Regions from separate parts of the Streptomyces sp. NPDC001508 genome, predicted to be linked through region 1. Evidence: riboswitches for the same ligand, from Rfam matches in the RefSeq annotation. Region 1 holds a riboswitch; the other holds the start of a gene.

Region 1 (3,394 bases):
GCGCCCTGACCGTCACCGTGTCGAAGTAGGCGCCGTGGACGGCCTGGAACCCACCGCCGGCCAGACCCGCCGCGAGCAGCGCGGCGTACCGGTGAGTGCGCCGGGCGATGACCCGCAGCCCCTCGGGACCGTGGTGGACGGCGTACAGGCCGGCCATCACCGCGAGCAGCACCTGCGCGGTGCAGATGTTGCTGGTGGCCTTCTCGCGCCGGATGTGCTGCTCACGGGTCTGCAGGGCGAGCCGGTACGCCTTGTGCCCGTCGGCGTCGACGGATACGCCGACGAGACGGCCCGGCAGGCTGCGCGCGAACTTCTCGCGCACGGCCATGTAGCCCGCGTGCGGCCCGCCGAAGCCCATCGGCACACCGAAGCGCTGGGTCGTACCGACGGTGATGTCCGCGCCCAGCTCGCCCGGCGACTTCAGCAGCGTGAGGGCGAGCAGGTCGGCGGCGACGGTGACGAGCGCACCGAGTTCATGGGCCCGCTTGACGACCGGCGCGATGTCGCGGACGGCTCCCGAGGCACCGGGGTACTGGAGCAGTACGCCGTTGATCTCCCGCTCGGCGATCCCGGCCGGGATGCCCTCGCTGAGGTCGGCGACGACGACCTCCACGCCGGTGGGTTCGGCGCGGGTCCGGATCACGGCGATGGTCTGCGGCAGCGTGTCCGCGTCGACCAGGAAGAGGCCCTTCTTGTTCTTGCCCATACGCCGGGACAGGGCCATCGCCTCGGCCGCGGCCGTGCCCTCGTCGAGCAGTGAGGCACCGGAGGTGGGCAGTCCGGTGAGGTCGGCGACCATGGTCTGGAAGTTCAGCAGGGCTTCGAGCCGCCCCTGCGAGATCTCCGGCTGGTAGGGCGTGTAGGCCGTGTACCAGGCCGGGTTCTCCATGACGTTGCGCAGGATGACGGGCGGCGTGAAGGTGCCGTAGTAGCCGAGCCCGATCATCGACCCGAGGACCTGGTTGCGGTCGGCGAGGGAGCGCAGCTCGGCGAGCACCTCCGGCTCGGTGCGCGCGCCCGGCAGGTCGAGCCCGTCGGCGTTCTTGATCACATCCGGTACGGCGGCGGCGGTCAGCTCGTCGAGCGAGCCGTAGCCGACCTGCGCGAGCATCTTGGCCCGCGCCTCCTGGTCGGGCCCGATGTGCCGCTGCTCGAAGGGGGTGCCCTGTTCGAGCTCGGAGAGCGGAGTGCGATGGGCGGTCATTGCGGAGGCCTCCTGGTCTGACGCGACCTTCGAGGGGCGCCCCGGCGCGGGCACCCCGACGGCCTCCCCCTCTGTCATCTCGACCTGAGAGCTTCACCACGTCACCCGAGGGTGGGCGGCTTTCCCCGTCGGTGAGAGCGGGAGCCGTCGACACCCGCCCTGCTTTCCAGAGTGACCTCGTCCATGCGGTACGTGAGCCTGAGAGATTCCGGGGAGGATTTGCTCCTTCGGCGCCTCCGACGTTGTCCGGAGGACTCTCCCGCACGGGATCAGCAGCCGCTTGCCAGCCTACCAGCGAGGTCAACGCCAGGGCTTCGAGTGGCCGCCTCCTCAAATCTGCTCTTTTGTAGTGCTTACGAATGATTTGCGCCATGAGGAGGGCCCGTGCAGACCGACATCGATCCGCGCAACCTGATCGGCCGCAAGGCGTTCGACCGCAACGGCACCAAGATCGGCACCATTGACGAGGTCTACCTCGACGATGCCACGGGCGTGCCGGAGTGGGCGGCCATACGGACGGGCCTGTTCTCCAGGGACGCCTTCGTCCCCCTTGAGCCCAGTGAGCTGGTCGAGGGCACCCTGCGCGTCCCCTTCGACCGCGCCCTCATCAAGGACGCCCCCGACTTCGGCGTCGGCCGCCACCTCTCCCCCGAGCAGGAACTCCAGCTCTACCACCACTACGGCCTGGACGTGGCCGCACCACCGCCCCCGCACCCGGACCACGACTTCGGCAACCTCGCAGGCCACGACGAACCCTGACACCCCCGGTACGGCCCAACACCCCCAACCAATGCCCACCGGGCTCAGCCCACCCAACAACTCCCATACCACCGAGGCTCACTCCCCCCACACACCCCGCCCCGCCGAACCACCCAAGGCCCACCACACCGCAGACCACTCCCCGCCACTTCCCCCCGGCGGCCCCGCAAACACTGCCCGCACATCCGCACCCACCGCCGGCCAACCCGCCGAGAACCCCTCCCCACACCCCGTGGTCCCGGCCGACGAGCCCACACCTCCCCTCACACAGCCCCCACACCCCACCGGCATCCGCCCCATGCCGCGCCGCCCCGCCAACATCCACCCCCACACCTGCGCCACCCAACACCTCAACGGCCCGACGCCCACCCCGCCCTGCCTCCACCAACCTCCTCCGACACCCGAACCCTGCACCCACCACAGGGCACCTCATCCCCACACACCAGCCGACCGCCCTCGCGACGCCAGCCGCACACATGCCCCACACGGCCACCGCCGCAGCCAGCATCCGCCCCATGCCCGCGCCGCCCCGCCAGCATCGGCCCTCCACACCTGCGCCGCCCAACACCTCAACCACCCGACGCCCACCCCGCCCTGCCTCCACCAACCTCCTCCGACACCTGCACCCCGGCCCACCTCAGCCCCCACACGACCGCGAGCACCCCCGCGACGACACCCGCACGCCTGCCGCCCCGCCAGCATCCGCCCCCACCCCTGCGCCGCCCAACACCTCAACCACCCGACGCCCACCCCGCCCTGCCCCCGCCAGCCACCTCCCGACACCAGCACCCCGGCCCACCGCAGCACCCCCGGCCCGCCCCCACCGCGGCCCCTCAGCCCCCACACAACCTCCAGCCGAGCATCCCCGCGGCGCCAGCCGCACAACCCACCTGGCCCCAACGGCGCCAACGGCGAAACTCACCCCGCGCTCAGCCCGCCCGGGGCCCCCGCTTCAGCCGCTGCCTCGCACCACCGCCGGCCCACCACCACCCGGCCCCACCACAGGTCCGCCCCCACTCCCCTGCGCTCCCCCGGGCACCAGCGGCAGCGGATCCGCCGGCTCCAGGCCGGGATCGTCGACCCGGAACGTCCGCACCCGCCCCGGCTCGGACCCGGGTGTCTCGAAGCGCACCGTGACCCGCCCCAGGCCGCTGCCCTGCACCCAACCGTGCCCGTGGTCGGCGTGCCGCACGTCGTGCCCCGCGGGCCAGTGCCGCTCGGCGGGCGACGGCCGCTCCTCGACGGACTCGGCCACGCTCTCCTCCGGCACCGCCTCGGCCAGTTCCTCCGCCGCCTGCGCGAACAGGTCCTCCTGTGTGTAGTCGGCGAGGCCGGAGACGCCGACCCCGAGCAGCCGCACCCCGCCCGTCGTGTCCACGGAGTCCAGCAGCCGGGCCGCCGCCTCCCGCACCACCGCGGGATCGTCCGTGG
Region 2 (3,394 bases), on a different contig from region 1:
GGCGCGAAGTTCTCGGAGGCGATCATCTCCAGGGTGGACTGCTGGCGGTGCAGCTCGGCGTCGACCGCGGCGGCCACGTCCGGGTCCAGCTCGTGCAGCGGGGTGTTCATCAGCGACATGTGGTTTCTCGACTCCTCAGCCGGCGGTGAAAGCGACGTACTCGTCGGCCGAGAGCAGATCGGCCGGCTCCTCGGCGACGCGCACCCTGAACAGCCAGCCGCCCTCGAAGGGGGCCGAGTTGACCAGCGACGGGTCGTCCACGACGTCCTCGTTGACGGCGGTGACCTCACCGGTCACGGGGGAGTACAGGTCCGACACCGACTTGGTCGACTCCAGCTCACCGCAGGACTCACCCGCGGTCACGGTGGAGCCGACCTCCGGGAGCTGGGCGTAGACGACATCGCCGAGCGCGTTGGCCGCGAACTCCGTGATGCCGACCGTCGAGACGCCGTTCTCGGCGGCCGACAGCCACTCGTGCTCCTTGCTGTAGCGCAGCTGCTGGGGGTTGCTCATGACCTGAATTCTCCTGTACGCGAGGGAGTGCTGATGACGGGGGAGGGCGGAAGGCGCAGGTGAGCGGGGTGGTGTGCCCGGCATCACAGCGGGGCGGGGCCGCTGCCCGCCCTGCGGGTCCAGTGTCTACTTCTGCCGACGGTAGAAGGGCAGCGCCACGACCTCGTACGGCTCGTGGGTGCCCCGGATGTCCACGCCGACGCCCGTCGTGCCGGGCGCCGCGTGCGCCGCGTCGACGTACGCCATCGCGATGGGCCGGCCCAGCGTGGGGGAGGGGGCGCCGGAGGTCACCTCGCCGGTCACCTCGCCGCCCGCGACGACCGGGTACCCGGCGCGCGGCACCCGGCGGCCCTCGGCGACCAGGCCGACCAGCACACGCGGCGGATCCTGCGCGGCGCGCGCGGACGCCGCCAGCAGCGCCTCGCGCCCGACGAAGTCGCCCTCCTTCTCGAACTTCACCACCCGGCCGAGCCCGGCGTCGAAGGGGGTGAGCGAGGTCGACAGCTCGTGCCCGTACAGCGGCATGCCCGCCTCCAGGCGCAGCGTGTCCCGGCAGGACAGGCCGCACGGGACCAGGCCGACGCCCTCGCCGGCCTTGGTCAGCGCCTGCCACAGCTCCACGGCGTGCTCCGGCTTCACGAACAGCTCGAAGCCGTCCTCGCCGGTGTAGCCGGTACGGGCGATCAGCGCGGGCACGCCGGCGACGGTGCCGGGCAGGCCCGCGTAGTACTTCAGGCCCGGCAGATCGGCGTCCGTGAGGGAGGCCAGGATGCCGGGGGACTCGGGGCCCTGGACGGCGATCAGCGCGTAGGCGTCGCGGTCGTCGCGGACCTCCGCGTCGAAGCCGGCGCCGCGCTCCACCAGCGCGTCGAGCACCACCTGGGCGTTGGCGGCGTTCGCGACGACCAGGAACTCCCGCTCGGCGAGCCGGTAGACGATCAGGTCGTCCAGGATGCCGCCGTCGGACCGGCAGATCATGGTGTAGCGGGCCCGGCCGACACCGACCGAGGCGATGTTGCCGACCAGGGCGAAGTTCAGCAGGGCCGCGGCCTCGGGCCCGCTCACCCCGATCTCTCCCATGTGGGAGAGGTCGAAGAGGCCGGCCCTTGTGCGTACGGCCGTGTGCTCGTCGCGCTCGGAGCCGTAGCGCAGGGGCATGTCCCAGCCGGCGAAGTCGGTCATCGTCGCACCGAGCGAGCGGTGCAGCGCGTCCAGCGCGGTATGCCGCGGTGTTGAGTGTTCGGTACTGCTCATCGGACGGATGTCTCCCAGGGCGTGGGGAAGGCGAGGTGGATCCTCCCCATCTGTCATCGGAACCTGAGAGGTTCGCCCTGACCACCTGCGTGGTCACGGCTTGCACCTTGGGTGGGGCCACCGGACAGCGGCCCGCTTTTCAGATGTGCCTCGCCCGCGCGGTAACGGGGCCTGAGAGATTCAAGGGAGGGACTTGCTCCTTCGGCGTCCCAGCAGGGCTGCTGGGAACTCTCCCGCGCGGATTCAAACGGCCGGTATGCAGTTGGCGGGCTCATCATTGCACGCATCGCCGCCGCACGGCAGGCCGGATCCGTAACCGTGCTGTGGCAGAACGCGCACGACACCGTGAGGCACACGCATTACCTTCTCTTTACACTCGACGGGGATGGGATGTCCGGACCCAAGGGGAGGACGATCACGGTGAACAGGACCACGGCGTACGCCACGACCACGGGCCTTGCACTACCCGGGCAGCCGGGCGCCCCCGCCGCCGAGCCCTGCGCGGACCACCCGGTCCCGGTGCTCCGCGACCTGCGGGAGCGGGCCGGCCGCACCCCGCACGCGCTCGTCTTCGGCCGCCATGATCTGGCCGTGGTCACCGGCCTGCCCGGCAGCGGCAAGTCGACCCTGATGGACCGCGCGGTCGACGGCATCCGCATCGACTCCCAGGACACCCGGGACCGCTGGGACGCCCGCGTCCCGCGGCTGCTGCCCTACGCGCTGTACCGCCCGCTGGTGCGCCTCGCGCACTACGCCGCGCTGCGCCGCGCCCTGCGCACCGGCGAGGGCGTCGTGGTGCACGACTGCGGCACCCAGTCCTGGGTGCGCGGCTGGCTGGCCCGCGAGGCCCGCCGGCGCGGCGGCACCCTGCACCTGATCCTTCTGGACGTGCCGCCCACGACGGCGCTCGACGGGCAGCGCGAGCGCGGGCGGGGCGTCTCCGGCCACGCCTTCCTGCGCCACCGCAGGTCGGTGGCCCGGCTGCTGCGCGCGGTGGAGCGGGGGGAACTGCCCGAGGGCTGCGGCTCCGCGGTGCTCCTCGACCGGGACGCGGCGGATGTGCTGCACCGGATCGGCTTCGCACGGTGATTCGGCTCCGCACGGTGATTCGGCTCCGCACGGTGATTCGGCTCCGCACGGTGATTCGGCTCCGCACGGCGAACCGGCTTCGCACGGTGAAGTCGGTTTCGCACGTTGAACCGGCTCCGTACGGTGATTCGGCTCCGCACGGCGAACCGGCTTCGCACGGTGAAGTCGGTTTCGCACGTTGAACCGGCTCCGTACGGTGATTCGGCTCCGTACGGTGATTCGGCTCCGTACGGCGATTCGGCTCCGCACGGTGAAGGCCGTCACCGCCACCCGTTAGCCTTTTCAGCCACAGCAGCGGTTCCCAGCAGGCGGTAGGCAGATGGACTTCCCGGCACAGGCGCACCCCGCGCACCCTCACCCGCACGGCGGATGGCCCGGCAACGAGCTGGAGGAGGTGCTCTCGGCCTCGCTCGGCGTCCCGTCGGCCGGCGGCCGGATCATCGAGGTCCTCGGCCGCAGCTTCCTGTGGATCCCGCTGCCGAGCGGCGGCGGCCCGAACAGCGGCCCCCTGGACCTGCCCACCGTGGACATCGACGGG

Evidence for each region. Region 1 has a riboswitch for glycine ahead of gcvP (aminomethyl-transferring glycine dehydrogenase). Riboswitches for the same ligand answer to the same signal wherever they lie in the genome.
Region 2: it holds a riboswitch for glycine, as region 1 does, so the genes downstream of both, gcvT (glycine cleavage system aminomethyltransferase GcvT) here and gcvP (aminomethyl-transferring glycine dehydrogenase) in region 1, are expected to answer to the same signal.

What each region holds. Positions count from the first base shown of each region.
Region 1 covers NZ_JBEPAP010000058.1:48,046-51,439, forward strand. Annotated here, with positions in the region: gene gcvP (aminomethyl-transferring glycine dehydrogenase) at 1-1,204, opposite strand, end outside; glycine riboswitch at 1,381-1,476, opposite strand; gene ABT245_RS35695 (PRC-barrel domain-containing protein) at 1,589-1,963, shown strand; gene ABT245_RS35700 (DNA polymerase IV) at 2,916-3,394, opposite strand, start outside.
Region 2 covers NZ_JBEPAP010000035.1:11,538-14,931, forward strand. Annotated here, with positions in the region: gene glyA (serine hydroxymethyltransferase) at 1-119, opposite strand, end outside; gene gcvH (glycine cleavage system protein GcvH) at 136-513, opposite strand; gene gcvT (glycine cleavage system aminomethyltransferase GcvT) at 640-1,767, opposite strand; glycine riboswitch at 1,808-1,916, opposite strand; glycine riboswitch at 1,917-2,013, opposite strand; gene ABT245_RS27330 (AAA family ATPase) at 2,188-2,856, shown strand; gene ABT245_RS27335 (enhanced serine sensitivity protein SseB) at 3,176-3,394, shown strand, end outside.